Linked DNA regions of Alloactinosynnema sp. L-07. The protein of the gene in region 1 interacts with the protein of each later gene in a pairwise test. Links are inferred from orthologs where the notes say so. Each region holds a gene or a part of one and is shown in the gene's direction. Other genes may lie near its edges. The genes, in order: BN1701_RS05430 and BN1701_RS17460.

The links.
Region 2: the proteins of BN1701_RS05430 (region 1) and BN1701_RS17460 interact in binary tests that used the Escherichia coli proteins (3 or more experiments, as listed by UniProt). The link is inferred for Alloactinosynnema sp. L-07 from one-to-one orthologs.

The regions. Positions count from the first base shown.
Region 1 is NZ_LN850107.1:1,125,638-1,135,948, reverse strand. What follows is about bases 4,910-7,722. They hold BN1701_RS05430 (hotdog fold thioesterase), read left to right. Parts: upstream 4,910-6,005; coding sequence 6,006-6,440; downstream 6,441-7,722. Other genes in these bases: BN1701_RS05415 (helix-turn-helix transcriptional regulator), read right to left, coding at 6,974-7,722; BN1701_RS05420 (DUF397 domain-containing protein), read right to left, coding at 6,788-6,967; BN1701_RS05425 (hypothetical protein), read left to right, coding at 6,437-6,787; polA (DNA polymerase I), read right to left, coding at 4,910-5,842. Also shown: bluB (5,6-dimethylbenzimidazole synthase), read right to left, coding at 1-428; BN1701_RS05450 (class F sortase), read right to left, coding at 521-1,114; BN1701_RS05445 (hypothetical protein), read right to left, coding at 1,114-1,830; BN1701_RS05440 (nucleoside 2-deoxyribosyltransferase domain-containing protein), read left to right, coding at 2,048-3,229; more of polA, read right to left, coding at 3,188-4,909; more of BN1701_RS05415, read right to left, coding at 7,723-7,816; BN1701_RS05410 (ABC transporter ATP-binding protein), read right to left, coding at 7,938-8,651; BN1701_RS05405 (ABC transporter ATP-binding protein), read right to left, coding at 8,648-9,541; BN1701_RS05400 (branched-chain amino acid ABC transporter permease), read right to left, coding at 9,538-10,311. UniProt on the Escherichia coli protein: Required for optimal enterobactin synthesis. Acts as a proofreading enzyme that prevents EntB misacylation by hydrolyzing the thioester bound existing between EntB and wrongly charged molecules.
Region 2 is NZ_LN850107.1:3,943,374-3,953,861, forward strand. Bases 3,240-6,229 are described here. They hold BN1701_RS17460 (isochorismatase family protein), read left to right. Parts: upstream 3,240-4,410; coding sequence 4,411-5,049; downstream 5,050-6,229. Other genes in these bases: BN1701_RS17450 (hypothetical protein), read left to right, coding at 3,240-3,274; BN1701_RS17455 (ParB N-terminal domain-containing protein), read left to right, coding at 3,437-4,411; BN1701_RS17465 (anthranilate synthase family protein), read left to right, coding at 5,046-6,229. In the rest of the region: BN1701_RS17440 (IclR family transcriptional regulator), read left to right, coding at 1-658; BN1701_RS17445 (DUF2339 domain-containing protein), read left to right, coding at 893-2,716; more of BN1701_RS17450, read left to right, coding at 2,885-3,239; more of BN1701_RS17465, read left to right, coding at 6,230-6,866; BN1701_RS17470 (hypothetical protein), read left to right, coding at 6,863-7,204; BN1701_RS17475 (pyridoxal 5'-phosphate synthase), read left to right, coding at 7,201-7,770; BN1701_RS17480 (PhzF family phenazine biosynthesis protein), read right to left, coding at 7,759-8,595; BN1701_RS17485 (PhzA/PhzB family protein), read left to right, coding at 8,690-9,190; BN1701_RS17490 (methyltransferase), read left to right, coding at 9,187-10,191; asnB (asparagine synthase (glutamine-hydrolyzing)), read left to right, coding at 10,207-10,488. UniProt on the Escherichia coli protein: Involved in the biosynthesis of the siderophore enterobactin (enterochelin), which is a macrocyclic trimeric lactone of N-(2,3-dihydroxybenzoyl)-serine.

The DNA.
Region 1 (10,311 bases):
ACGCCCAGTCCCTCGGCGGTCGCGGCGAGCCACAGGTTCTGGATGGCCAAGCACACCGAGTACAGACCCGCGTCGGCGATGGCGTGCCTGCCGAGCACCGACGGCGAACCCCGGTCGGGGTCGTAGGTGACCACGACGGACAGGGTCGACTCCAGGATGCCGTCGATCTTGATCCGTTCGAACGTCTTCGCGCGCTCGCCGCTCAGGGTCGCGGCGTAGGTGGCGCGCTCGTCGTGGACGTGCCGGTGGAAGGCCGCGCGGGTGTCGGGGTCGCGCACGACCACGAAGTCCCACGGCTGGCTCATCCCGACGCTCGGCGCGGCGTGCGCGGCGCCGAGCACGCGTCGCAGCACCGTGTCGTCGAGCGGTTCGCCGGTGAACTCCGCGCGCACGTCCCTGCGGCGGTTGATTACCTCGTAGACATCCACGGCGGGCAGCGTAGTTCGGCTCCGCCGCGGCGCGGCGATGACAGATATCACCACGCGGGTCCGCCCACCCCCAGGAGAGCGGACCCGCGCGGCTACTCCGCGAGCGTCGCGTAGACGATGACGTTGTCGCGGTAGCTCTTGGCGGCCGGGTCGAACGACCCGCCGCAGGTGATCAGCCGCAGTTCGGCCGCGTCGGTCTCGCCGTAGACCTTCTCGGTCGGGAACTCCGTCTTGGCCACGCGCTCGACCAGCCGGACCACGAACACCGCGACGCCGCCGTCCTGGCGGGTCACGACCACTTCGTCGCCGGGAGCCAGTTCGCGCAGGCGGTGGAAGATCCCCGGCTTCCCGCCGCCGTCGACGTGGCCGAGCACGACCGCTGGGCCGATCTCCCCCGGCCGCGGCCCGTGCTGGTACCAGCCCGCCTGCATCGGCTGCTCGACCGGTGGCACCTGCACGGTCTCGTCCGGGTTCAGGCCCAGTGAGACCACAGTGGACACCGCGCCGATCTTCGGGATCTCGATGGACGCTGGTTCGGCGACCCGGTCGGTCTCCTCGGCGACCACCTGTTCGGCCGACGCCGACGAGGTGACCGTCCCGGCGGGAGACGGCGGCGCGGGAGCACCGCCGCAGCCCGCCACGATCAGCAAGAGCGCGGCCAGCGCCCCGAGGATGATGCGGCGCATCACGAAACCGGACCGCCGCCGGTCTCCGGCGCGCCCTTGGGCGTGACCGAAGCCTTGACCGGGGTGCGCGCGACGACGGTCAGCTTGGCGGACAGCTTCGCGCCCGCGCACGACACGGTGACGGTGTGGGTGCCGGGCTTGGTGCCCGATGGCACGATCGCCGTCGCCGACATCCGCATCTCGTCCTCGATCACCGTCGCCGCCCGCGCGCCGCCCGCGAGGCGGACACCAGTCACGGTGACGTCCGAGCCGCAGCTGGCGGCGTGCCACCACAGCGTGACCTTGTGGCCCGCGACGGCCTTGCCGGGGAAGATCTTGAGCTGGCCTGGGTCGACCTTGATGTTGTCGTTCGCGCCAGGCACGTGGACGGTGAGCACGCTCTCGATCTTCTTGCCCCCGCAGGTGAAGGCGACCTGGTACACGCCGGACTTGGCGGACTTCTTGACGTGTCCGGTGCCCGCGAACGATCGCTTGCCGTCTGCCCCGTCCTTGGCCGCGATGGTGAGCGAGTTCAGCACCGGCGAGGTGATCACCGCGGCGGTGAAGGCGGGGTCGGTGCACCAGCCGTCGAGCGGGACGGTGCCGCCCGGCTTGGCGACGTAGGACTGACCGCCGAAGCTGAGGCCGCCTTCGACGGTGGCGGCCTGCGCCCCCGGCGCGAGGACGGTCAGCGCGGCGGCGGCGATGCCGATTCCGAGAACAGTGCGACGAGACATGTGAAGCTCCCCAGGTGCTGTCCGCGCTCCCAGCGCGGTTTGTGGACTGACAGCACGGACACGCCCGGACCGGTCCGGCGGTTGCCAAGGTCATGGCAAGTTGCGACGTTCGGCTCGACTTCGGCGACCAGCGCAACCTGGCACGTGATCGGGCGTCTTTACGACTTCATGGACACCCACCGGATGACGTAGTTCGATGGCTCGCGTGGGAGTTCCAGTGAGCGAAGTCGTCAGAGTCCACGCGGGCGAGGATCCGCCCGCCGAGTGGACGGCCAGCCTGTTCCTCGCGGGACCGACACCGCGATCACCCGAGGTGCCCTCGTGGCGGCCCGCCGCGCTCGCCGAGATCGAGCGGACGTGGGACCGCCCCGGCAAGCTGGTGGTGTTCATCCCGGAGCCGCGCGGCGCGGTCTGGCCGGTCTACGACGACCAGCGCACGTGGGAGCTCCACTGGGGCGACCGCGCCGACGTCGTCCTGTTCTGGATCGCCCGCGGCCCCGGGATGCCCGCGCTGACGACGAACGACGAGTTCGGGCGGTGGAAGGACAGCGGCCGGGTCGTCCTGGGCACCCCGCCCGACGCCGAGCGCGTGCGCTACCAGCGCGAGTACGCCCGCGAGGCACACGTCCCGCTGTCGGACACCCTCCCGGACACGATCGCGGCGGCCATGAAGTCCATTGAGGACGGAGCGTCCCGGCGCGGCGGCGCGCGCGACGTGCCGCTGCTGGTGTGGCGCACCCCGTCGTTCCAGCACTGGCTGCGCGCGCACGAGGCGGCGGGCAACGACCTGCGCGGCGGCCGTCTGGAGTGGACGTTCCGGGTCGGCCCGGACCGGGACATCGTGTTCCTGTGGGCGTTCCACGCCCAAATCCATGTCGCGGCCGAAGATCGGGTGAAGACCAACGAGATCGTCCTGTCCCGCCCGGACGTCGCCGCGGTCCTCGCCTACCGCCGCGCGCCCGAGTTGATGGACACTCGCGTGGTCCTGGTCCGCGAGTTCCGCTCCCCCACCGTCTCCCCCGACGGCTTCGTGCACGAACTGCCCAGCGGTTCGAGCCACCGCCCGATGCCGCCGGTCGAGGTCGCCGCGCTGGAACTGGCCGAGGAGACGGGGCTGGACCTGCCGTTGAACCGGTTCCGCGCCCACCACGCCCGCCAGCTCGCAGCGACGTTCAGCGCCCATCGGCAGCACTTGTTCTCGGTGGAGCTGACCGCCGACGAACTGGACCGCATCGACCCGGCCGCCCGCGGCGTTCCCGGCCACAGCGAGCGCACCTACCCCGAGGTCTGGCGCCTCGGCGACCTCGTCAGCGACCCCAGGGCCGACTGGACGACCCTGGGCGCGCTGATGGAAGTACTAGTGAGCGGCCTCGTTCCAGGAGCGGCCGAAGCCGACTGAGACGTCCAGCGGGACCTGGAGCTGGTACGCGCCGCCCATCTGAGTGCGGACCAGGGTCTCCACCGGCTCCCGTTCGCCCTTGGCCACGTCAAGGACCAACTCGTCGTGGACCTGGAGCAGCATGCGGCTGCGCAGCCCCGATGACCTGAGTTCCTTTTGCACGCCGAGCATCGCGACCTTGATGATGTCGGCGGCGCTGCCCTGGATGGGCGCGTTGAGCGCCATGCGTTCGGCCATCTCGCGGCGCTGGCGGTTGTCGCTGGTCAGGTCCGGGAGGTAGCGGCGGCGGCCGAAGATGGTCTCGGTGTAGCCGTCCTTGCGGGCCTGGGCGACGATCTCCTGGAGGTAGTCGCGGACGCCGCCGAAGCCCGCGAAGTACTCGTCCATCAGACCGCGGGCCTCCTCGGTGGAGATCCGCAGCTGCTGGGAGAGCCCGTAGGCCGACAGACCGTAGGCGAGCCCGTAGTTCATCGCCTTGATCTTGGCGCGCTGTTCGCTGGTGACCGCGGCGGGCTCGACCCCGAACACGCGCGCCGCGGTGGCGGCGTGGAAGTCGTGGCCGGACTGGAAGGCGGCGATCAGGGCCGCGTCGGCGGACAGGTGGGCCATGATCCGCATCTCGATCTGGCTGTAGTCGGCGGTGAGCAGCTCCGCGCAGTCCGGGCCGACGATGAAGGCGTCGCGGATGGTGCGGCCTTCCTCGGTGCGGATGGGGATGTTCTGCAGGTTCGGCTCGGTCGAGGAGAGCCTGCCGGTGGCCGCGATGGTCTGGTTGAACGTGGTGTGGATGCGGCCGTCGTCGGCGACGGACTTGAGCAAGCCCTCGACGGTGATCTTGAGGCGCATCGCGTCGCGATGTTCGAGCAGGTGTTCCAGGAACGGGTGTTCGGTCTGGGCGAAGAGGGTGGTCAGGGCCTCGGCGTCGGTCGTGTAGCCGGTCTTGGTCTTCTTCGTCTTCGGCATCGCGAGCTCGTCGAACAGCACCACCTGGAGCTGCTTGGGCGAACCCAGGTTGATCTCCTTGCCGATGACCTGGAACGCGGCCTGCTCGGCCTCCCTGACCCGGTTGGCGAAGTGCGACTCCAGGGTGCCCAGCTTCTCGGTGTCGACGGCGATGCCGACGGCCTCCAACTCGGCGAGGACCTGGAGCAGGGGCAGCTCCATCTCCCCCAGCAGCGAGTACTGGCCCGCGTCGCGCAGCGCGGTGTCCAGGGCGTCGGCGAGTTCGGCGATGGCGCGGGCCCGCAGGATCTCGCCCGCGGCGAGCTTGCGCTCGTCGTCGCCTTCCTCGTCCAGCAGGGACAGCTGCTGCTCGCCGTCGCCGTCCTCGACGCGCAGTTCGCGCTTGAGGTAGCGCAGGACGAGGTCGTCGAGGCTGAACGTGCGCTGACCAGGGCGGACCAGGTAGGCCGCGAGCGCGGTATCGGTGGTCAGGCCCGCGAGGGTCCAGCCGCGGTGGCGCAGCGCGTGCAAGGCGCGCTTGACGTCGTGGGCGAGCTTGGGGACGTCCGGGTCGGCGAGCCAGTCGCGGAAGGCGCGCTCGTCGTCCTCGTTGAGGGTGGCGACGTCGACGTAGACGCCTTGGCCCGCCGCGTCGCACAGTGCCACCGAGCGCAGCTCGACCGCCTGCCCGGACACGCCGGTTGCCACGTCGCGGAACGACAGGCCGATCCGGGTGCCCTTCGGCGCGTGCTTGACCAGCCACGCGGGCAGCGCGCCCGCCTCCAGCGCGCCGCCGCTGACCTCGAAGCCCTCGTCGGCCTCCGGCTCGGCGCTGCTCAGCGTCGCGAACAGCCGGTCGCGCAGGACGCGGAACTCCAGTTCGTCGAACAACCGGTGCACGGCGTCGCGGTCCCAGGGGCGCACGCCAAGCTCGTCGGGACCCAGTTCCAGCGGCACGTCGCGGACCAGCTCAGTGAGCTGGCGGTTGAGCATGACGCTGGACAGGTTCTCCCGCAGCGAGTCGCCGATCTTGCCCTTGACCTCGTCGACCCGGTCGATCAGCTCGTTGAGCGAGCCGAACTGCTGGATCCACTTGGTGATCGTCTTCTCGCCGACGCCGGGCACCTTGGGCAGGTTGTCGCTCGGGTCGCCCCGCAGCGCGGCGAAGTCGGGGTACTGGGTGGGGGTCACGCCGTACTTGGCGAGAACCGCCTCCGGGGTGAACCGGGCCAGCTCGGAGACGCCCTTCACCGGGTAGAGCACGGTGACGTTGTCGTTGACCAGCTGCAGCGCGTCACGGTCGCCGGTACAGATCGCGACATCGAACCCGTCGGCCACGGCCTGCGTGGTGAGCGTGGCGATGAGGTCGTCGGCCTCGTAGTTGTCCTTCGACATCGTCGGGATGTTCAGCGCGGCCAGGACTTCCTCGATGAGGCTGACCTGGCCCTTGAACTCGTCGGGGCTGGTGCTGCGGTTGGCCTTGTACTCGGCGTAGGTCTCGGTGCGGAACGTCTTGCGCGAGACGTCGAAGCAGACCGCCAGGTGCGTCGGCGCCTCGTCGCGCAGCAGGTTGATCAGCATCGAGGTGAAGCCGTAGACGGCGTTGGTGTGCTGGCCGGTGCCGGTGGAGAAGTTCTCCTTCGGCAGCGCGAAGAACGCCCGGTAAGCCATCGAGTGGCCGTCGATAAGAAGCAATCGACGGGTGTCGGTGGTGGCGACGGGCTTGGTCCGGGTTTCGGTCTGCGCGGGCACCCGGCGAGTCTAGGCTGAGGCACCGACAGCCTCGCCCAGAGTGGGGGTCAGTCGACCATGCGTCACCCATCGGAGGTTTTCCGTGAGCACGATCGACCCGACGAAGATTCCCGGCCTGCGCCCGGAGGTCGCCGACCAGCTGCTGGCCGACAAGCTCGGCATCGAGGTCACCGAGTGGGAACCGAGCAGGCTCGTGGCGACCATGCCGGTCAAGGGCAACCTCCAGCCCTACGGCCTGCTCCACGGTGGCGCCAACGCGGTGCTGGCCGAGACCCTGGGCTCGATCGGCGCCGCGCTCAACGCGCCGGAGGGCAAACTGGTCGTCGGCCTGGAACTGTCCTGCACCCACCACCGCGCGGCCCGCGACGGCCTGGTCACCGCGGTGTGCACGCCGCTGCACGTGGGCCGGTCGACGTCGACCTTCGAGATCGTGATCACCGAGGACAACACGGGCAAGCGCACCTGCACCGCCCGCCTCACGTGTGTCGCGCTCGACCGCGCCCCCGGCGACAAATGAGACGACTCGCCCTTGCCGCGGCGCTGGTACTGACCGCCTGCGGCTCCCCCACTGTGGTGTCCACGCCGACGACGACGGAGACTCCCCCGCCGGATCCCCTGACGGTGTGCGCGAACCAGCTCGACTACTGGGTCGGGCAGAAGCTCGCGGGCGTCACCGACACCTACGAATACCAGGCGATGGGGCTGACGGGCGACCAGTACGAGGTTTTCATCCCACTGGCCGACGAGGCGATCCGCCAGCGGGACGCAGGCGTGCTGCGGGACGGGTGGGTGCGGGAGCAGGCGACGGAGAAGTGCCGGGGCATCCTCGCGAAGGCCGACCCGTCGGCGCCGGGCTGGCCGTGATCAGCGGCGCGCGGCCAGTTCGGCGAGCACAGCGGGCGACCAGGCGAACGGGGGCACGCTGAGCAGGCCGCCATCGGGGTTCTTGGAATCCCGCACGCGCACAGTGGTGGCGAAGGAGACCTCAACGCAGCTCGCCTGCCCGCCGCCGCTAAAGCTCGACTTCCGCCACTGTGCGCGCATGCCGTTTCAGCCCCACTCGTAGTCGACCGCCATCCTGGTCAGAAAGTTCACCGAATCGGCGGACCCCAACGCGAACTCGACCAGCCTAGCAGCCAGATCTTGGAACATCCCCGCGTCTGAGGGCGCATCGAGGAAGCCCGACGCGCCTTCATGTTCCACGTAAACGATCGGCGGGACACCGCGAAACCCCATGAGCGCGAATTGACCCGGGTTCCGATATCCGCCGAGCCGGAACGGGATCACGCGAAGGTTGATGTTCGGCTGCTGCGCCTTCCCGATCAGCCAATGGATTTGCTGCGCCATCACCTCTGCCCCACCGAATGGCCTGCGCAAAGCGGCCTCATCAATGATTGCCGTGTAGGTCGGCGCGGTGCGCTTGCTCAGCACATTCTGGCGGTCCAGGCGAGCCTCGACCATCGCGTCTTGGTCGGCACCCGTGATGCCACAGGCAGCGTGGATAGCCCTGGCGTAGGCGGGTGTCTGAAAGAGACCCGGCACTTCGGCAGGCGCGAAGTCAAGTAGCGAGGTCGCTCGCGACTCGAAGGCCATCAGCGCAGGCAGCAGGCGGGGCAACCGGTCGCATGACTCCAGCCATTCGCTGGCTTCCAGATTGTGGGCGAGGTCCAAGATTCTTTCCCTGTCCGGCCCTGTCACCCCGTAAAGCGCTAGCAGGCCCGCCACATCCGTGATCGGCGAGACGCGCTTGGCGTTCTCGGTCCGATTAACTGTCGTCGGCGAGGACCCGATTCCCTTCGCCGCTTCCTTGGTCGTCTTCCCGTCATACACACGGGCTGCCGCCAACTCCATACCCAAGGCCCGCATCCGAGCGGGCAACCGGTTACTGATCATGTGCTCATGACACCGGACCAGCCGATGAACAGCAACCGGACCGATCGGCTGAACGATTTCGGCACATGAAACGGCGAAGGCCGCACCCCGTGGGATGCGGCCTTCGCTCGATCTGAAACCTCTAATCCTCGCCGAGGTAGGCGGCGCGGACGCGGGTGTCGGCCAGCAGGTCGTGACCCTGGCCTTCCAGCGTCGTGCGGCCCAGGTCGACCACGTAGCCGCGGTCGGACAAGGCCAGGGCGGCCAGCGCGTTCTGCTCGACCAAGAGGATCGTCGTCCCCTGGGACTGCAGCTCGGAAATGGTGTCGAAGATGCGCTGGGTCATGATCGGCGACAGGCCCATGGAGGGCTCGTCGAGCATGAGCAGTCGCGGCTTGGACATCATCGCCCGGCCGATGGCGAGCATCTGCTGCTCACCGCCGGAGAACAGGCCCGCCTTCTGGTTGCGTCGTTCACCGAGGACCGGGAACAGCTCGTAGACCCGGTGCATGTCCTGCTCGACGCCGTTGTCCCGGCGGACGTAGGCGCCGAGTTGCAGGTTCTCCTCGACGGTCATCCGGCCGAAGAGCCTGCGGCCCTCCGGACAGTGCGACACGCCCTTCTCCAGGATCTCGTGCGCGGCCGCGTTGGCGATCGACCTCCCCTCGAAGAGGATCTCGCCCGCCTTGGGCCGGAGCAGACCGGAGATGGTGCGCAGCGTGGTGGTCTTGCCCGCGCCGTTGCTGCCGATGAGGCTGACGATCTGGCCCTCTTCGACGGAGAACGAGACGTCGCGAACGGCTTCGATGGCGCCGTAGGCGACGCTGAGGTTGCGTACCTCGAGCAGTGCGGTCACCGCTGTCCTCCCTCTTCCCGGCGGATGGGCTCCATCACCTGGGTGCGCTCCGAAATCGTCTCGATCACCGATGTGCGCTCAGCCGGGGATTCCTCCGCGTACTGGCGCACCTCGGCCTGGACTTCCTCCGGCGGTTTGCCAAGGTATGCCTCGATGACCCGCGGATCGCCGCGGACCACCTCGGGCGCGCCCTCCACCAGCAGTTGGCCCTGCACGAGGACCGACACGTGGTCGCACAGCGAGAAGATGAACTTCGTGTCGTGCTCGATGACCACCACGGCGATGCCCAGCTCGCGGATCGCGAAGATCAGCTGGCGGGCCGCTTCGGTCTCCTGCGGGTTCATGCCCGCGGTGGGCTCGTCGAGCAGGAGCACCGCCGGGTCGGTGGCCAGCGCGCGGGCGATCTCAAGCCGACGCTGGTCACCGTATGGCAGGTTGCGCGCGAGCTCGTCGTCCAAACCGGACAGTCCGACGAACTCGAGCAGCTCCAGCCCACGCGCCTTGGCCGCGGCTTCGCCCTTCTTGAAGGCGGGGCCGTGGAACAGCGACGCGACCGGGCCCTGCTTCATCCGCGCGTGCCGTCCCACCAGGACGTTCTCCAGCGCGGTCATGCTGGGGAACAGCCGGATGTTCTGGAACGTGCGGGCCACACCGGCCACCGTCACCGCGGCCGGGTCGCTGGGCAGGGTGCGCCCGTGCAGCTTCACCGTGCCCCGGGTCGGGGTGTAGAGACCGGTGAGGCAGTTGAAGAACGTGGTCTTGCCTGCGCCGTTGGGGCCGATCAGCCCGAGGATCTGGCCCTCGTGCAGCTCGATGTTGACGTCCTTGAGGGCGGTGAGACCGCCGAAGACCATCGAGACGTCGGTGGCGGACAACACTGGAGCCGTCATCGGGCCACCTCCGCTTTCGCGCCACCCGGGGTGTCATCGGTGACGTTGAGTTCACTGATGGGGACGCCTTCGGCGCCCTCGTTGGCCAACTCCGCTCTCCGGTGCTTGTCGGGCACCAGGCCCTGCGGCCGGAAGCGCATGATCAGCACCAGCGCGAATCCGAACAGGATCAGGCGGTAGTCGGAGAACTCACGCAGTTTCTCCGGCAGCACCAGCAGCAGCGCGGCACCGAGCACGGCACCGGGGATCGACCCCATGCCGCCCAGGATGACCGCCGCCAGCAGCGTCACCGACTCGATGAACTGGAAGCTGTCATAGGCCACTGTGGACGTCTTGTGCGCGAACACCGCGCCCGCCAGACCGGCCAGCGTGGCACCGATCAGGAAGGCGAGGATCTTGGCCTGGCCGGTCTTGATGCCCATGGCCCGCGCCGCGTCCTCGTCCTCGCGGATCGCGATCCAGGCACGGCCGATCCGCGAGTTCTTCAGGTTCGCGAACACGACCATGACCAGCGCGACGAGCACGATGATCAGCACGTAGTACAGGACGCCGGACGGCAGCTCGATCGAGCCGATGGTCAGCCCCTCGTCGAAGGACTGGCCGAACCAGTTGATCGGCGGCACGCCGGGGATGGCGTTGGCGCCGCCGGTGAGCCCGCCGATGTCGTTCTGCGCCGACTTCTTGAAGATCTCACCGAAGGCGAGCGTCACGATCGCCAGGTAGTCACCGCGCACGCGCAGCGTCGGCGAGCCGACCACCGCGCCGAAGAT
Region 2 (10,488 bases), 2.8 Mb from region 1 along the record:
GGTTCTGGAGGCCGTGGCCAAGGAACCTTGCGGGCTGGCGGAGCTGTGCACCAAGACCGGACTGCCACGGGCAACCGCCCATCGCCTGGCGGTCGGTCTGGAGGTGCACCGCCTGCTGCGCCGGGGTTCCGACGGCCGCTGGCGGCCGGGTGCGGCCCTTGGCGAACTCGCGGGCGGGGCGACCGATCCCCTGCTCGACGCGGCGACCGCGGTGCTGCCCAGACTGCGGGACCGCACCGGCGAGAGCGTCCAGCTCTATCGCCGCGACGGCCTGCACCGCATCTGCGTGTGCTCGGCCGAACCGCCGTCGGGCTTACGGGACACGGTTCCGGTGGGCGCACGCCTGCCGATGACGGCGGGCTCGGGGGCCAAAGTGCTCGCGGCGTGGGCCGACCCGGCCACTCAGCGCAGTCTGCTGGCCGACGCGGTGTTCGGCGAGCGGGCCCTGCTGGAGGTCCGACGCCGCGGCTGGGCGCAGAGCGTGGCCGAGCGAGAGCCAGGCGTGGCCTCGGTTTCCGCGCCGGTCCGCGACGCGTCCGGCACGGTGGTGGCCGCGGTCTCGGTGTCCGGCCCGATCGACCGGATGGGCAGGCGCCCCGGCGCCCGCTGGGCCGCCGACCTGCTCGCCGCGGCCGACGCGCTGCAGAACCGGCTCTGATTACTTGGGCGCTGTCCTGTGAGTCCGGTACGCGGGATCCGTGATCCGAGTGGTTCCTGGGTGTGCGGGCGGGAAGCCGCTCGTACTGGGTGTACTTGGGCTTTTCGCCCGCGCGGCCAGGGGCCACTCGGGCGCGAATAGTGCGTGCCGGACTTGCAGGACAGCGCCAAATCGTTAACGGGTCTGAGTAGTGCTACGGATCACTTCCCGGTCGTAGCGGTGGATTCTTTGCCCATGTCCGCCGATACGACCGCACTCCTGCGCCTCGCGGGAGAGATAGACGACCTCGGGCGCCGACTCGGCGCGGTTGGTGCCGAATTACGCGCGATGCAGGCTTCGACCTCCACCGCTGCTGCCGCTGAGCCCGCATCCCCGGCTCAGCCCGCGTTCCCCGCGTTCCCGGCGGGCCAGAACCCTTGGGTCCAAGCGCCGCAGCCGCAGCCGCAGCCGCCGCCGTGGCCACCGGCCGGTCCGACCGGCCAACCGCAATGGGCGCCTTCCGCAGTCCCGCCGCCGGTTCCACGGCGGTCGCTGGGTGAGGTTCTCAGTGCGGACGGTGCGGGCAGCAGGCTTCTCGCGTGGGTCGGCGGCGCGGTCACGCTGCTGGGCGTTGTCCTTCTCCTTGTCCTGGCGGTGCAGCGCGGCTGGTTGGGACCGCTGCCACGCGTCCTGGTCGGCGCGGCGTTCGGGCTCGGGCTCGTGGGCACCGGCCTCTGGCTGCACCGGACGCCCGCCGCCCGCACTGGTGCGTTCGCCCTCGCCGCGACCGGGATCGCGGTGCTGTACCTGGACACGATCGCCGCGAGCACGCTCTACGGATTCCTCCCGGTCGTGGTGGGACTCACAGTCGCGCTCGGGATCGCCGTGGGCGGTCTGGTCCTGGCGGTGCGGTGGGACTCCGCGCTATTGGGCGCCGCGGTCGTGCTGGGATGCGCGGTCTGCGCGCCGATGATCACCGACGGGTTCACCCCGACGCTCGTGGTGTTCCTGCTCGTGGTGCAGGTCGCCACCGCCGTCGTGCGGCGCGGCTGGCCGAAGGTGGCACTCGGGGCCGGTGTGCCGCCGCGGCTGGCGTCGATGGTGAGCACGCTGGTGCTGCTGTCGCCCGGTTCGTTGGAGAACACGGCCGCCGCGGTGGCCACCGGTGTGGTCGGTGTCGCACTGGCGCTGTGGGAGCTGTACCGGCGGCCCACCGATGCGGCGTCGCTCACGCTGTTGGGCACCGCGGTCATCCCGACGCTCCTCGCCGCCCTGTTCCTGCCGAAGGCTCAGGCCGTCGGCGTGGTCGCCGCGACGGCGGTGGTGCTCATCGCGGTCGCCGTCGCGCTCGGCCGACACCGCGGTCTGGCCAGTGCGGTCGCCGCGGTCGCGGGTCTGGTCGCGCTACTGCAGGCCACCGTCACCCAGTTCGACGGTTCCGCCCGGACCGCCGTGCTGCTCGGCGAAGCCCTGGTGCTGACGCTGATCGCGCACCGCATCCGGCACCGGGTCGCGCTGTACGCCGCGCTCGGCTTCGGCGTCCTTGGCACCGCGATCGCGTGGGTCAAGGACCTGCCGCCCACGCTGCTGGCCGAGTTCACCCGGCAGGCCAACGGCTTCCTCGTCAGTGCCCTCATCGTCGCGGCGCTCATCCTCGCGATCGCGATCCTGTTGCCGTGGGCGGCCACCCGCCAGGGCGCGCTCACCTCGCCGTCGAACAACCTGGCGCCGTGGCTGTTCGCGGGCGCCGCTGTCCTTTATGGCGCCGCGGGGCTGGTGCTGTCGCTGGCGATGCTCTCGATCCCCGGCCGGACCGGCTTCCTCGTCGGCCACGTCCTGATCACTGTGTCATGGACGCTCGCCGCCCTGGCACTGCTGGTGCGCGGCATCGACTCCGTCGCGCTGCGCGTGGTCGGGCTGACGCTGGTCGGCGCCGCGGTGGTGAAACTGGTGCTGTTCGACCTGTCGGCGCTCGACGGGATGGCCAGGGTCGCGGTCTTCCTTGGCGCCGGTCTGGTGCTGCTGACCGCCGGAACCCGCTACGCCCGCCTGGTCGCGAACCGAACGGCCGCCGACTGACCGGCTTCGGTCTATTTCGGACACCACGGCAGGCGACCGGCGGTTCCGCACGATCGGATGGCGCATGTACCTAGGACGGGTGACATCGCGGCGTGCCACGCCGGGTGGGTGGGGTGTCGTTGGGCACCGTCGTCCCGGCGTCACCCCCTCTCAAGAAATGGGTACATCGTGTTCAAGAAGATCGCTACCGTCGTCGCCGCGACCGGCGCTGCGCTGCTCGCCGGCCTGGCCACCGCGGGCACCGCCGCCGCCACGCCCCCGCACCACCCGGGTTCGGACCACCACCACGGCGACTACACCATCAGCATCCTCGGCAACTCCTGCGTCGCCCCGTGGCAGTGGAACGGCCCGATCGAGGCAGGCACTGTCGGACACGGTGCGGGCTACGCCGCGTGCAACGGCAACTCGACCAACTCCAACGACTCACACGGCTACACGCTGAGCGTCCTCGACAACGCCTGCGTCGCGCCGTGGCAGTGGAACGGCCCGATCGAGACGCTGACCGCCGGTCACTGGGTCGAGTACGCCGCCTGCAACGACAACAGCGCGAACGGCTGATCCAAGCCCCACGATTCTCGCCCCCGGTGCCCACGAGGCACCGGGGGCGAGTTCGTCTCTGGGCAAAAGCCAGCCTTGCGCTGCGGTTGCGGGGTGCTCGATAGAAACCAACGAGACGTGTTCGGGAGGTGGTGGCCCCCGCGCCACCCAGGGAGGGAGGCGTTGGCATTGCCTGGAACCGCTGTGGCCTTGGCCGAGACCCACATTGTCCGAATCGACCCGCGGACGCGCCCGCTGTCGCTGATCTCGGGCCCGGTGGTGTCGCTGACCATCGCCCGGCTGAAGGTCCATGGCTCGCCCCGCAGCCTCGGCCTGGACGCCGACCATGTCCACACCCTCGCCGAGTCCCTCGACGCGCTGCCGCCGATCGTGGTGCACCGCGGGTCCATGCGGGTGATCGACGGGGCGCACCGGGTGCGGGCGGCGCAGTCGCTCGGCCGCACCGAGATCGCCGCGCGGTTCTTCGACGGTGACGACGCCGACGCGTTCGTGCTGGCTGTGCGCTCCAACGTCACCCACGGCCTGCCGCTGTCGCTGGCCGACCGCAAGGCCGCGGCGACCGACATCCTGGAGTCGCACCCGCAATGGTCGGACCGGATGATCGCGCGGGTCACCGGACTGTCCCCGAAGACCGTGGCCCGGTGCCGGGGCTGCGCGCCCGAGCAGCGCATCGGCCAGGACGGGCGGGTGCGGCCCACCAACAGCCTGGAGAAACGCCGGATCGCCCGCGACCTGATGCGCGACGACCCGACCCTGTCGCTGCGCCAGGTCGCGCGCTCCGCGGGCATCTCCCCGGAGACCGTCCGCGCGGTGCGCACCCGGATGCTGCGCGGCGAGGACCCGGTCCGGCTGGCCCGCGCCGAACCCACGCCCGCGCCGGTCCCCGAGCAGCCGCAGCCGGACTGGCCGTCGGTGCTGCACCGGCTGCGCACCGACCCGTCGATCCGCTTCACCGAGAACGGGCGCGCGCTGCTGCGGCTGATGGACGCGCACGCGGTGAACAACGGCCGCCTGGACACCATCGCCGAGAACGTCCCACCGCACTGCAGGCAGCTCATCGCGCAGGTGGCCGTCGAGTTCGCCCAGGCGTGGCACCGCTTCGCCGAGCAACTCGAGCGCGTCCCCGTGACCCAGTGATGGAGAAGACGACAGTGGTAGGCATTCCCACGATCGCGCCGTATTCGATGCCCGCGTCCGCCGAGTTGCCCGGCAACACCGCGAACTGGGTGACCGACCCCAGCCGCGCGGTGCTGCTTATCCACGACATGCAGCGCTTCTTCCTGCGGCCCCTGCCCGACAGCGTGCGGGAGCCCCTGGTGGCGAACACCGCCGCACTGCGCGAGCGCTGTCGTGAACTGGGTGTTCCCGTCGGGTACACCGCGCAGCCGGGCGGGATGACCGACGAGCAGCGGGGCCTGCTGAAGGACTTCTGGGGGCCGGGGATGCGGGTGGACCCGGCCGACCGGGAGATGGTGGAGCCGCTGACCCCGGACCCGGCGGACTGGGTGTTCACCAAGTGGCGCTACAGCGCTTTCTTCCGGTCCGACCTGCTGGAGCGGATGCGCGGACTCGGCCGAGACCAGCTGATCATCTGCGGGGTCTACGCCCATGTCGGTGTCCTGATGAGCGCGGTCGAGGCGTTCACCAACGACATCGAGACCTTCGTGGTGGCCGACGCGGTCGCCGACTTCTCCGCCGACCACCACCGGCTCGCCATCGAGTACGCGGCCCAGCGCTGCGCGGTCGTGGTCACCGCCGACGAGGTCTTCCCGTGAGTCCCCTGGCGAAGGTGCTGTCGGCGGACCCGCCACCGTTCGCCCTGCTGCGTCGCTCCCCCGGCCAGGTCGACGTGCTGATCGGCGAGGTGTCGACGCCGCCGACCCTGGCCGACGTGCCGCTCGGGCCGGAGGTGCTGGTGGTCGTCCCGTACCGGCAGATCGCCGAACGCGGCTTCGACACCGTCGATGACGGCGCCCCGCTCATCGCCCTGCGGGTGACCGAGCGGGCAACGGTGGCGCTGGCCGACGTGCTGGGCGCGGTGGCGAACCGGCCGATCCGGCTGGTGGACGGCCACTTCGACGTGTCGGACGAGGACTACGCGGCGACCGTGCGCGCGATCATCGATGACGAGATCGGCCACGGCGCGGGATCGAACTTCGTGCTCAAGCGGTCTTATGTCGCCGACATCGCCGACTACGGCCCGGCGGCCGCGCTGACCTTCTTCCGCAGGCTGTGTGAGCGGGAGGTGGGCGCGCACTGGACTTTCGTGGTGCACACCGGCGACCGCGCGTTCGTCGGCGCCAGCCCGGAGCGCCATGTCAGCCTGCGTGACGGCGTCGCGGTGATGAACCCGATCAGCGGCACCTACCGCTACCCGCCGACCGGCCCGACGCTGGCCGGGATGGTCGACTTCCTCGACGACGCCAAGGAACGCGACGAACTGCGCATGGTGGTCGACGAGGAACTGAAGATGATGGCCCGCATCTGCCGCACCAGCGGGCGCGTCGTCGGCCCGTATCTCAAGGAGATGGCCCGGCTGGCGCACACGGAGTACTTCATCGAGGGCCACACCGACCGGGACCCACGCGAGATCCTGCGGGAGACGATGTTCGCGCCGACGGTGACCGGCAGCCCCTTGGAGAGCGCGTGCCGGGTGATCGCCCGGTATGAGCCGGAGGGCCGCGGGTACTACAGCGGGGTCGCCGCGCTCATCGGGCACGACGAAGGTGGGCGGCCCACCATGGACTCGGCGATCATGATCCGCACAGCGGACATCGACGCTGGAGGGCGGATGCGGATCGCGGTGGGCGCCACGGTGGTGCGGCACTCGGATCCGGCGTCGGAGGTGGCCGAGACCAGGGCGAAGGCGGCCGGACTGCTGTCGGCGCTGGACGCCGAGCGGCCCGTGCTGAGCGAACATCCGCGCGTGCTGGCCATGCTCGCGGGACGCAACGTCGGGCTGTCCGGCTTCTGGCTGGCCGGTTCCCCGGCGCGGGCGGCGGTGGCGGGGCTGGCGGGTGTGCGGGTGCTTGTGGTCGACGCGGAGGACACGTTCACCGCGATGATCGCCCACCAACTCGGCTCGCTGGGTCTGGACGTGACGGTGCGCCGTTTCGACGACCCCTACAAGGTCGACGAGTACGAGTTGGTGGTGATGGGACCGGGTCCAGGGGATCCGCGGGACACCGGCCACCACCGCATCGCGCACCTGCACTCGACGATCAGCGGGCTGTTGGAGCGGCGGCGGCCGTTTCTTGCGGTGTGCCTGAGTCATCAGGTGCTGTGCGGCCTGCTCGGGCTCGTGCTGCGCCGCTGTGAGCAGTCCAACCAGGGCAGACAGCGCGAGATCGACCTGTTCGGCGCGACCGAGTTGGTCGGGTTCTACAACTCCTTCGCCGCGCACAGCGACGAGGACAAGATCGACCCAGCCGACATCGGGCTGGTCGAGATCAGCCACGACGTCGACAGCGGGGAGGTCCACGCGCTGCGCGGACCGTTCTTCGCCTCGATGCAGTTCCACGCCGAGTCCGTCCTCACCGAGGACGGGCCGCGGATCCTTGCCGCGCGGATCAGAGAGGTGTTGGGCAGATGAAGGCCTCGGTCACCTGGTGGGACCTGACCGACTCGTCCCAGACGATCGACTCGCTGCGGGAGTACCTGCGCGACGAGGGGGTCTCGCCGTGGACCTCGGTGCGGGGGCTGCGGCTGAAGTTCTGGGTGTCGGACCGGGTGGGCAACCGGTGGGGCGCGGTGATGCTGTGGGAATCCGACGACTTCCTCGACCAGCCGCTGCCGCCGCACCGGGCGATGGAGCTGATCGGGTACGCGCCAACCGAGCGGGTTCGGTTCGAGGTGGAGGCCACGGTGGAGGGCGTGTTCGCGGTGGCCGGTCTGGCCGGGGTGGGTTTGGCGTTCGAGGAGGAGAAATGACGGATCCGATCGCACTGGTGAAGGCGTGGTTCGAGGACGCGGTCGACACGGGCGTGCGTGAGCCCGGCGTCCTCGCCCTGGCCACCGCGGACGCGGCCGGGCGGACGACCAACCGGATCGTGCAGACGATCCGGATCACCGAGGAGGGCCTGGTCTTCACCAGCCACGCGGGCAGCCAGAAGGGCCGCGACATCGCGGCGACCGGGTGGGCGTCCGGGGTCCTGTACTGGCGCGAGTCGGGTCGGCAGGTGATCCTCACCGGGCCGGTGGCCCCACTGTCGGCGGAGATCTCCGACGCGATGTGGAAGGCCCGGCCGCCCGCCACCCACCCGATGTCGGTGGCCTCCGTGCAGAGTTCGCCCCTTGAGGACGAAGAAGCGCTGCGCAAGGAGGCCCGCCGACTCGCGGAGAGCGGCCAGACCTTCGACCGGCCCGCCGAATGGCTCGGATATCTGCTTTCGCCGACCACTGTTGAATTCTGGCAAGCCGATCCGGAGCGACTGCACCGGCGGGTCCAGTATTCACTGGTCGACGGGAATTGGGTTTCCCAGCGGCTACAGCCGTAAAGTTCCCTCGGCGACGACGACGACCGAACCGGCGACCTCGACTCGCTCGATCCGCTGGGCGTTTCCGATGGCCGTCGCGTACATCGCCGAGCGTCGGCCCATTTCCACGCCTTGCAGGATTTCGATTTCCTCGCCCCACTCGGCCAGTCCGTGTCGGGCGAGGTGGATGGCCAGGGGGCCCGCCGCCGATCCGGTGGCGGCGTCCTCGGCCACGCCGTAGGCGGGCGAGAACATCCGCATCCGCCAGTTCGCCCCCGCACCGGCGAAGCAGTTGGCGGCCACGTCGACGTGCGCGGCCAGCGCGCGCTGGTCTGGCGTCAGCGCGGACAGTGCGTCGATGGTGGGCAGTCCGATGTAGACATGTCGGGGGCCGTTGCGGTAGACCTCCACCGGCAGGGTCGAGGTCGCCAATCCCAAGGCCGCCAACAAGTGTTCGGTCTGCGGATAAGGCTCCCAGGTGGGGACTGGTTGACGCATGCGCGCCGCCGTCACCCGGCCGCCCGCGCGGTGGTAGTCGAAGGGGATCGTGCCCATGGCGGTCTCCATCGCCAACCCAGGGCCCGACCGCGTCTGGCCCAGTACCACCGCCGTCCCCAGAGTCGGGTGGCCCGCGAACGGCAGCTCGTTGACCGGAGTGAAGATCCGGACCCGGACGTCGCCGCCATTGGTCGGGGGGAGCACGAAAGTGGTCTCGGAGAGGTTCATCTCCCGAGCGATGCACTGCATTCGGTCGGTTTCCAGACCGCGGGCGTCGAGGAACACGGCGACTGGGTTTCCCTGGAGGGCGACGTCGGTGAAAACGTCGGCGATCGCGTATTCGTACATGCTTGGGAATTTACTGAATTCGGCGCGCGTCCAACCGGGGATGCGGATTCCTGGACACGTTGACGGTCCCCAGGCCCCGTGCGAAGTTCACACTATGACCGACTCGTTCCGCGATGGCAACGCCGAACTGCGTCGCCGCAACCGATCCGTCGTCGAGGACTACATGGGCCGCCGGGGCGAGAACCGGCTGACCCGCTACCTGCTCTTCACCGAGGACGGCACCAGCGGCCTCTACACCGGCGACACGCCGGAGCCGATCGTGTCGTGCGGCCACGAGACACTCCGGGCGCACGGTGAGTGGTCGCTGAGGATGTTCCCGGACTGGCACTGGTTCAACATCGAGGTCTCCGAGACCCAGGACCCGAACCGCTTCTGGGTCGAGTGCGACGGCGAGGGGCAGATCCTCTACCCCGACTACCCGCCCGGCCACTACCGCAACCACTTCCTGCACTCGTTCCTGCTCGCCGACGGCAAGATCGTCCAGCAGCGCGAGTTCATGAACCCGTACAACCAGCTGCGCGCGCTGAGCATCGACATCCCCGTCATTCGCCGCGGTGGCATCCCCACCGGTGGCGCCTCAAAGGAGGCATCATGACTCTGGACGCGGCGCGCGCTGTCGTCGAGTTGATCACCGGCGGGTGGCGGGCGCAAGCGGTCTACACCGCGGTCAAGCTCGGCATCCCCGACCATATCGCCGCGGGCCGGACGACCGACGCGGACCTGGCGGCGGCCTGCGGGTCCAAAGAGGACGGCGTGCACCGGCTGATGCGGCTGCTCGTCGCGGTCGGGATGTTCGAGGGCAATGGGCGGACGGGCTACCACAACACCCCGTTGAGCACCGCGCTGCTCGACGTCCCCGGCTCGCAGCGGGACATGTGCCTGCTCTACGGCGAGGAGTTCTACGCCGCCTGGGGGCACGCGCACACCGCGATCAGCACCGTCAGCTCCGGTTTCGAGGCCGCGTACGGCACCCCGCTCTACGCCTACCTCGGCGAGCACCAGGACGCCTCGGACCGGTTCCAGCGCGCGATGAAGGCGGGCAACCTCTTCTTCGACCACGTGCCCGGTGTGTATGACTTCGCGGGCAAGCACGTGGTGGACATCGGTGGCGGCAACGGACAGCTGCTGGCCGCGATCCTGTCGGCGACGCCGGACGCGCGGGGCACCGTGCTGGACCGCGAGCACGTCGTGGCCGCGGCGCGGGCCAACCTTGGGGCGACGATCGGGCTCGACCGGGTCGAGGTCGTCGGCGGCAGCATGTTCGACGGCGTTCCCCAGGGCGGCGACGTCTATCTGCTGTGCCGGGTGCTGGCCGGGCATTCCGACGACGACATCGTCGGGCTGTTCGAGTCGATCCGCGCGGCCATGTCCGACAAGTCGGCTCGACTGCTGCTGCTCGACCGCCTGGTCACCGACGACGGCGACTCGACGATGCTGCCCGCGCTGTGGGACCTTCACCTGCTGATGACCACCGGCGGCAGGCACCGCTCGCGCGACCACCTGACCACGCTGCTGAACCGGGCGGGCCTCACCGTCGAGCGGTCGGCGGAGCTGCCGGTGGAGACCACCGCGCTCATCGTCGCGCCAAACGCCTGAGGGCAGGGAGAAACCATGTGCGGCATCACCGGCTGGGTGTCCTACGACCGCGACCTGACCCGCCACCACGACACGGTGCGGGCGATGACGGACACGATGGCCCCGCGCGGCCCGGACGACGCCGGGACGTGGGTGCGGGGTCCCGCCGCGCTGGGCCACCGCAGGCTCGCGATCATCGACCTGGCGGGCGGGCGCCAGCCGATGCGGGCGCACACGGTGGCGGGCGAGGTGGTGCTCACCTACAGCGGCGAGACGTACAACTTCGCCGAGCTGCGCGAGCGGCTGACCGCCGCCGGG